2 regions of the Peribacillus sp. FSL P2-0133 genome follow, and region 2 is predicted to be linked to the other one. Evidence: predicted binding sites of a transcription regulator. Region 2 holds the regulator's gene; the other holds the start of a gene.
What was found. Region 2 encodes LexA, which represses DNA repair genes until DNA is damaged. Its sites were predicted from a motif close to CGAACATATGTTCG; they were not measured.

Region 1: addB (helicase-exonuclease AddAB subunit AddB) is a predicted target of LexA. The motif match lies at 2,254-2,267, and genes of this name have one in related genera.

What each region holds. Positions count from the first base shown of each region.
Region 1 is NZ_CP150254.1:1,288,411-1,292,853, forward strand. It holds gene MKY17_RS06195 (hypothetical protein) at 331-702, opposite strand; gene MKY17_RS06200 (TVP38/TMEM64 family protein) at 995-1,609, shown strand; gene lepB (signal peptidase I) at 1,643-2,206, shown strand; gene addB (helicase-exonuclease AddAB subunit AddB) at 2,396-4,443, shown strand, end outside.
Region 2 is NZ_CP150254.1:2,137,109-2,141,551, reverse strand. It holds gene MKY17_RS10315 (recombinase family protein) at 1-643, opposite strand, end outside; gene MKY17_RS10310 (LysM peptidoglycan-binding domain-containing protein) at 663-974, opposite strand; gene lexA (transcriptional repressor LexA) at 1,130-1,753, shown strand; gene MKY17_RS10300 (LysM domain-containing protein) at 1,962-2,225, opposite strand; gene MKY17_RS10295 (hypothetical protein) at 2,464-2,751, shown strand; gene MKY17_RS10290 (hypothetical protein) at 3,112-4,443, opposite strand, start outside.

The DNA of each region.
Region 1 (4,443 bases), 850 kb from region 2:
AGGAATATGTAAATAACTTTGATTTAAAGAATCTTAAAACTAAAATGGTTCACTTGATTACATAGGTTATGCCTTGATCGAAAATTGAAAATCCATGTTTGAACAAGCCAATTATTATATGATTATGGAACATTCATACAGGTGAATGGAGGTAAGTAAGTCCTATAGATCTTGATTATCAAAAATTGGCCTCCCGTAACTTTATGAAGCAGGAAAGGTGGGATGCGTTGTTAATGGCATACATACTTACAACGAAGGTCATCTGTACCCTTCCCGAAAGGCTCCAAACACCCATAGTTCACAAACATATAGTGGTGATGCTGTAACCCGCTAATTCCTTGAACGGTGTCTTTTTTCGAAAAAGTAATAACATAACAAGTCTTCGGTTTTGTTGCGAAGGCGGGGATTGAAATAATTATGATGTTCCTCGTATCCTTTATATAAAAAACAATACATCGTGAAGGATTCATCGCGTTTGATTTCACTAACCTTAATATTCTCCTTGCGCAAATATCGCCTTACCTCGGCAAGTTCGTCTTGAACCACTTTTAAAATATGTTCGACTAGCTCCGAATAGGGCCTTTTTAATTTAAACGGACTAATTTCGATGACCTTGAGATCCCGGTTTAAGACTGTTATAACCATAGGGAGGTAGATGGCTTTTTCAATCATATTTCGGTCATCTTCTGGAATGCGGGTCATCTTGACCGCTCCTTTCTAAAGTAGCACGGTTTTTAATATTAGTATGTATACTATGTAAAAAAAAGAACGTTTGTTCTGTTTTTTTATCCTAATGTATTTTCAGTGTATATGCAAGCGGTTTTGATAAATCTAGAAATATTCGTTAACAAGATTATGTTTTCCGGAGTTAGGGAAAGTATGAAGGTATATGGATAATAATTCTTGCAATTTCAGGGGAAAGTGATATATCTAAAATAAACAGTTTTTAATAAGTTTATGCTGCTTGGATAGCAGCATGTCGAGGGAGATAATTATGGATTTGGATACTATACGTGAGTGGTTTACACTTGATCATATATCTGCACTTATTCAGCAATATCGCTCATTCGGTCCAATTCCCGGGATCTTACTGCCGATGCTGGAAGCTTTTTTGCCCTTTTTGCCTTTAGTGGTGTTCGTGCTTGCTAATGCAACGGCTTTTGGCCTATGGTGGGGATTTTTATTTTCTTGGATTGGTGCGGTAGCGGGTTCTTTTTTGATCTTTTGGATTATTAGAAGATATGGACAAACGAGGTTTTTCCGATTTTTGCAAAAGCATAAACAGGTGCAGAGGTTGATGGTTTGGGTGGAAAGCCATGGATTCGGTCCTTTGTTCATATTGCTCTGCTTCCCTTTTACACCTTCGGCCATCGTTAATATCGTGGCAGGACTTTCAAAAGTCAGTCCCTTGCAATATGGACTTGCAGTAGTGGGAGGGAAAGCGGTGATGATTTTTACGATCAGCTTCGTAGGTTACGATTTAGTATCCTTAATTCATAAACCTGTGCGTACGATCATTATCGGGATCGTCATCTTTATCCTATGGTATGTGGGGAAAAGACTTGAAGTCCGGTTAAATAAAAGCATGAAGAGGGAAGAAGGGCAATAAATTAGTATATAAATGCAGTAGGGGTTGAACTAGATGGAAAAAACAAATAAGAATTCTTTATCCGATTGGATAAAACCAGCGATGATAGCTTTTGTTATTTACATCTTAATCCGTACATTTTTCTTTTCAAGCTATGATGTTGAAGGGAAGTCGATGCAGCCGACCCTAGAAGATGGAAATAAACTTGTCGTGAATAAAATCAATTACCAGATTCATGATATCAACCGCTTTGACATTATTGTTTTTCATGCGAATTCACAAGAAGATTATGTTAAGCGAGTTATAGGGATTGCAGGTGACCAAATTCGTTATAAAGATGATTGGCTTTACGTAAATGGTAAGAAAGTGGATGAGCCTTATCTTGAGAAATTCAAGGAAGGTTTCCCGGAACAGGACTTTACGGGTGATTTTACATTAAAAGAATTGACGGATGTAACCAAAGTTCCGGAGGGCAAACTTTTTGTCATGGGTGATAATCGTCTTGAAAGTGCTGACAGCCGTCACTTTGGTTATATACCGGTTGAAAATGTTGTTGGTAAAGTGGATGTTCGATATTGGCCGGTCAAAGATTTCAATTATAAATTTACAGGTGAATGATCGTGGAAGCCCAAAATTATGTGGGCTTTTTCTTTTGGGGAAAAACGCGAACGTACGATTGGTGTTTTTTAAAGGGAAACGGTAAAATAATAGAAAGTAAATCTAATTGGAAACAGAAACCTAGTCATGGTGACTAAAGTATTTCTGGTATGATGGATCTAGATATTATGTTGTAAGGGGGAAAAAGAGATGTCACTCCGTTTTTTACTGGGAAGATCGGGTGCAGGGAAAACTTCGAATATATTGGACGAAATTCGCTCCAAATTGGCAGAAGATCCCGAAGGAAATCCAATTATCTACCTCGTTCCTGATCAGATGACGTTTCTATCTGAATATAAATTAATTAAAACACCAGGCCTTGCCGGAATGATCCGGACACAGGTTTTTAGTTTTAGCAGGCTTGCTTGGCGCGTTCTTCAGGAGACCGGGGGGATGAGCCGGCTGCATTTGGACAGCGTAGGCGTTAATATGTTGATACGGAAGATCATGGATGATAAAAAGGAAGAGTTAAAGATGTTTCGTCGTTCTGCTGATAAGCAGGGGTTCATTGCACAGATGGAGCTAATGCTGGCTGAGTTCAAGCAGTATTGCATCCAACCTGATGACATTCAAAACTATTTGGCCGAAACCTCGCAGGCTGGCAGCGGCATTCAGGATAAACTGCATGATCTTGAATTGGTCTATCAGGCTTTTGAGGATGAAATGGTTAACAAATATTTAGATTCAGAAGACTACTTCACTTTGCTGATCGAGAAAATGGCAGGTTCTTCCTATATAAGGGATGCGGATATATATATTGATGGTTTTTATAGTTTGACTCCACAGGAATTATTGATTGTGGAAGAAATGATCAAGCTGTGCAGGAGTGTAACGATCTCGCTGACGTTAGATCAGCCCTACAGACAATATGCTCCGGATGATTTACAGTTGTTCAGGCAAACGGGAAATCTATATCATCACCTTTATCAGGCTGGATTGAGGAATGGCATACCGATTTCAGAAGATCGAATCTTAAAAGGAACGGAAAGGTTTGGAAAGAGCCCAGGACTGAATCATCTGGAAACTTATTTTGCCATTCGACCTGCACAAACTTTTGAGCAGTCGCCTGATGTAACGATCGCCGAGGCAGTTAACCGCAGAGCCGAGATCGAAGGAGTTGCCCGGGACATCTTGTCGCTGGTCAGACAGAAGCAGCACCGTTTCAGTGATATTGCGATTTTAGTCCGGAATGGAGAAGCGTACGCAGATATTTTACAAACTGTTTTTCGGGATTATCAAATTCCCTTGTTCGTCGATTCCAAACGGACGATGCTGAATCATCCTCTGATTGAGCTGATTCGTTCCACTTTGGAGATCATCAATGGCTATTGGCGCTATGAGCCGGTATTTCGTGCCATCAAGACGGAGCTTCTATTTCCGCTGCAAAATAACCACGATAGAATGCGCGAACAGGTAGATAAGCTGGAAAACTATGTGCTGGCCCGTGGCATTAAAGGAAGCAGGTGGACGTCCAAAGATCGTTGGACCTACCGGCGCTTCCGCGGACTGGAACTCGAGGACCGGAATCAAACGGATAAGGAAATGCAGCTTGAGCAAGAGTTGAATGAGCTGAAGCAATTATTTACCGAGCCCATCTTGAAGCTCTCAAAACGTGTTAAAAAGGCTGTTAATGGCAGGGAATTGTGTGAAGCCCTTTATCTATATCTTGAAGAATTGCATGTATCGGAAAAATTGGAAAAGCTGAAACAAGAGGCAGAAGCAGCAGGTGATTTGGTATCGGCAAGAGAGCATGAGCAAACATGGAATGCAGTTGTCGACCTATTGGATCAATTCGTTGAACTGCTGAGCGGGGAAGAGCTTTCCATGAAACAGTTTGCAGTTATCATTGAAGCTGGTCTGGAGTCGCTTGAATTTTCTTTGGTACCGCCGGCAATTGACCAAGTATTGGTCGCTAATCTAGATTTATCCCGTCTGGATGATGTGAAGACAGCTTTTGTCATCGGCCTGAACGAAGGGGTTTTGCCAGGAAAAGCTGTATCTGACGGGATATTTTCAGATAGTGATCGTGAGGCGCTGCTGGCTGGTGGACTTGATGTTGCCCCAAGTTCAAAAGTGCGCCTGCTGGATGAGGAGTTTACAGCGTACAAAGCCTTTACTACGCCTGCTGAGGCCCTTTATTTATCATATCCGCTTGCCGATGAGGAAGGAAAGGCACTTTTACCCTCATCTTATTTGAA
Region 2 (4,443 bases):
CCAGTGTATTCAGTTGATGTTCGAGGAAACGCCTGTTCACCGTAGCCTTAGATACATTGTATCCAAAGCCCCTTAAAGTTGCTGCGATTTCTGCAAATGTCAATCCATTGGCCCGAAGTTTAATAATTTCCTCTATAGGAATCTCCTTACGGTCCCTTCCAGTGGAATTCCTTTGATTCTGAAGATTTTTTTGAGGACGATACCCTTTTTCAACAGCCCTTATCATCCCGCGCTTTATTTTAAGATTATGTAGTTTCCTTTGATATTCTTCTACAATTCCGACTATCTGGATGACCATCGCATCCGAATCAGATAGCTCAAGTTCCCCATCGTGTGAGAGCGTATAAATTTTCACATCTTCTTTAAGGATGACATGGAAAAGGGCTATTTTGGCATTTCCTCTTCCCAGTCTTGTTTCGTCCTGGATTAATAGTACTTCAGCTTCTTTGGTTTTAAAAAGTTCGAGCATGTCAAAAATGCCATCCCTATTCAACTCATAACCACTTGCCTGTTCTTTTATTATGGAAATGACTTCAACATCCATCTTTTCTGCCAATTTGACTAATTCATCTTCTTGCCTTGCCAATGATGTTTCCTGTGACTCTTTTTCTGTGCTGACCCTACAATAGATTACCGCTTTCATAATACCCTACCTTCACTGCTTACTGCTCACTGGCCAAATTCTGGACAAGTTCTTCCCCTTTAACTGGAATGACGATGACTTGACCAGGTTTAATCGAATCCGCCCTGACTCCATTATGCTCTTCTATCCAACCAATGAATTCTTTTTTTGTCAAATTTGCTTCTTCATATTCTTCGGCAATTTCCCATAGGGTGTCACCTTCACTTACTTCTATAGAAAGGAAATCATTTTTTTGATCATTGTTCAATGTACAAGAGAATAAAATTGAAAAGATGAATACTGATCCCGCTAATAGAATCGTATAAATATAATTTTTGTATAATTTTTTCATAAATATCCCTCCAAAGCGAATGTTCGTTCGTATGTTATGATCAAATTATAATACGAACGTTTGTTTCAGTCAACAACAAAATTCGAACTTATGTTTGTATAGAGTTGGGGGCCATGCTATAATATAGCAAAGAACATTGGGGAAGAGGTGCACAAATGACTAAACTATCAAAACGGCAGCAAGATATTCTTGATTTCATTAAAGAAGAGGTCCGCCAAAAAGGGTATCCACCTTCCGTACGGGAGATTGGCGAAGCAGTGGGACTTGCATCAAGTTCAACAGTACACGGACATTTATCCCGCCTGGAAAGTAAAGGCCTGATTAGACGTGACCCAACCAAGCCAAGGGCCATTGAAATAATGAATTCGGAGGAAGCGAACAATATTCCCAAAGCCAATGTCGTGAACGTGCCGTTACTTGGAAAAGTAACAGCGGGCATGCCCATAACGGCCATCGAGAACATAGAAGAATACTTTCCGCTTCCCGAAAGCATGGTTCCACATGATGACCATGTATTCATGCTGGAAATCATGGGTGAAAGTATGATCGAAGCTGGAATTCATGATGGAGACTATGTCATCGTCAAACAACAAAGCAATGCCAATAATGGAGATATCGTCGTGGCCATGACGGAAGATGATGAAGCCACTGTAAAACGATTCTTTAAGGAACCGGATTACATAAGGCTTCAGCCTGAGAACTCAAATATGGAACCAATTATTTTACGAGATGTTTCGATACTTGGAAAAGTAATAGGCTTATATAGACAAATACACTAAAAGCGCTAACCGCGCTTTTTTTGTTTGTTTAATTTATGTCCTGAATTCTCTCAATATGCATATGGAAGAGTAGGTTTTGATATATTTTTTTAATAGAATCCATTTTCATGGGAATATCACATCTTTTATAACGGATGTAAGTACTTTGGCAAGAAGTTCATTCAAATAAAAAAGGAGAGCGTTAAAAAATACCGCTCCCAGTTAAAATTCATTTCACTCTTAATCTTTGGTTCACTTTAATAAGGTTAAGATCGACCAAGTCATTCCACTTTTGAATCTGCACTTGTGTAGAACCATATGCTTTTGCAAGCGCAGAGATGGAATCCCCCTTTTTGACAATATGATAAACCTCCTCATTGCTTGCATCATATATAGTTAAATCGCTTGTTTCGATAAGGTTCACCAGTTTTTCTGTATGTCCATCAAAAATGAGTCCGATATTTCGTTCATTATTTTTACTATAGATAAACATACTTATGTTGGCTAGCTCCGTGTATTATTAAACCATTCCTGCTGCCAACCAGAAAAAGCCGTCAATCCATATAATTATATGGATTGATGGCTTTAAAATTGAACTCTGAAAATCTTCAAAACCTGGTTGCATAACCTTTTATTTATTAGTTTTAAATATGAATTTATTTATTATTGTATAAAGCCTTGATAAAAAGTGAAAATTAATATTGAAAACTACAATTTAAGGTGGTGAAATTATGGACTTCCCAACCATCCATACAAACTTTTGGGATGCGGTAATAGCCATTCCGATCATCATGATTCTTACTCAACTTATTAAGGTCATTTTTCATATTCATCCAAAATTCATCCCTACCATCGCTTTGGGTCTTGGCTTATTCATTTCCATTTTCATCAGTCATCGTAATCACTTGGTTGCAGGGATTTTCATGGGCTGGTTTTATGGCTATGCAAGCATTGGCAATTATTCTGCACTTAAAACTGGTATTTTGTCTTATAGAGGCACTTATCATAAGACAGATTAAACCCTTTGTCTCTCGCTGCAATTCATCAATCTCTAGTATTGCAAGGAGCCCGACTTTGCTGCTGTCCTCATCGAACATCCGTCAAATTAATATCTATATTAACAATTACAACCTGAATGTTTCCTTTGGCTGAATCACCAACTCCCAAGTTAACCATACCTTTAAACATTACCCCAAAAATACCTTTTCAATTAAGATAAGGTATTCATTTAGTAAAAAAAGGAGGTTCGGAATGCTCTTATCCCGAACCATGATTTTAATGGATGAAACCCTACCTGATTGAAGAAATTCACGACGCTCATGCCGGAAAACTGACTTTTCTTCGAATTTGATACCTTCTCAATAAGAGAAGGCATTTCACTATTTCTCGATATAGACCGAACGAACCAGCGTCCGGGTTCTTTCACTGCCATCCACATTTTTTTCCTTGACGTCAATTGTTACATTATATACACCTGACTTAGGCACTTCTGGAAGGGTACCAGTAAAATTTTCGGTCTCCATTACCTTAATAGAGCTTTTCCTACTAATTTCATTACCGGTTTCATCTACTAAATGAACCAAAAATGTTGTGCTGATTGGCGTTTTTTTATCATTCATTGGATTCTTTATTAAAAATTTTGCATCTTTTTGCTTAACTTTTCCGGCCATACTTAATGTAATGGGATTCTTTTCGTTAAATTGTGCTGTGAACAGGTAGGCGTCTTTTGGCGATTTAGTCTTCATTCGCACTTTCCAGTCACCGATTTCGAGGTTGTTTCTATTGAATGTTTGGATGGTTGCACCATTAAAAAAGGAAGTTTCATTTTTGGCTGAATCAACCTTTAAGGAAGGTGAATATTTTTTATTGGATGGAGAAATCAATTCAACCTCGACATCATCTGAGGCTGTATATATGGTTATATTACCCGGGGCTGATTCATTTACATGGAAACTTTGTTCAATCCAAACATTTTGTTTCAGGACATCACCCAGAACAGTTTGAGCGAGTGCGGTTGTAATGACATCATCTTCAACTCGTTCTTTATAATTGACATTAAAGTCAGGAATCCCAGTGGTGGAAGTACTCCTTAAATAGGGTTCAATTCTTGAAAATACAGCTGAACCGACTCGGATATTGTCGTGATCAAAGTTGGGATCCGTAAATAAATGTGTTGCGTAGGGTATTTTTGTACTCCATACATTTACTAGACCATCATTTTCGCCATATGAAGATAAATATTGTCCACCCATTGATAAAGCTGAAAGAACCGGGCCTCTGTTCATACCTGCCACAGTGAAATACATGTTTTTACGAGAGTTAACATGGTTATCCGTGACAGAACGAAATTCCGCCATTTTACCAACTTGTAAAGAATAAGTTCCATCATCTTTTTGACCTAATAGGGAACCAAGCCAGCCCGCATACCAGCTATAAGCCAAATCAGCAAGGTAAGAACCATGATGAGGGGAAGCTAAAGTGATGACCCTTCCAACATATTGGTGTGCTCCATAGTGTACTAGAGCCGCTTGGGTGTCTGCCCCCCCTTTGCTGTGAGCTATAATATTTACTTTTTCGCCCCCGAAATGGTTACTGATTTCAGAAAGCATTTGCGCTAAAAGCCTTCCATTAGCATATTGGCTCACTGATCCATTTCCAGCTGAATCATGAAGCTGAACAAAAACCGTTTGGTAGCCTGCTTCATACGCCTT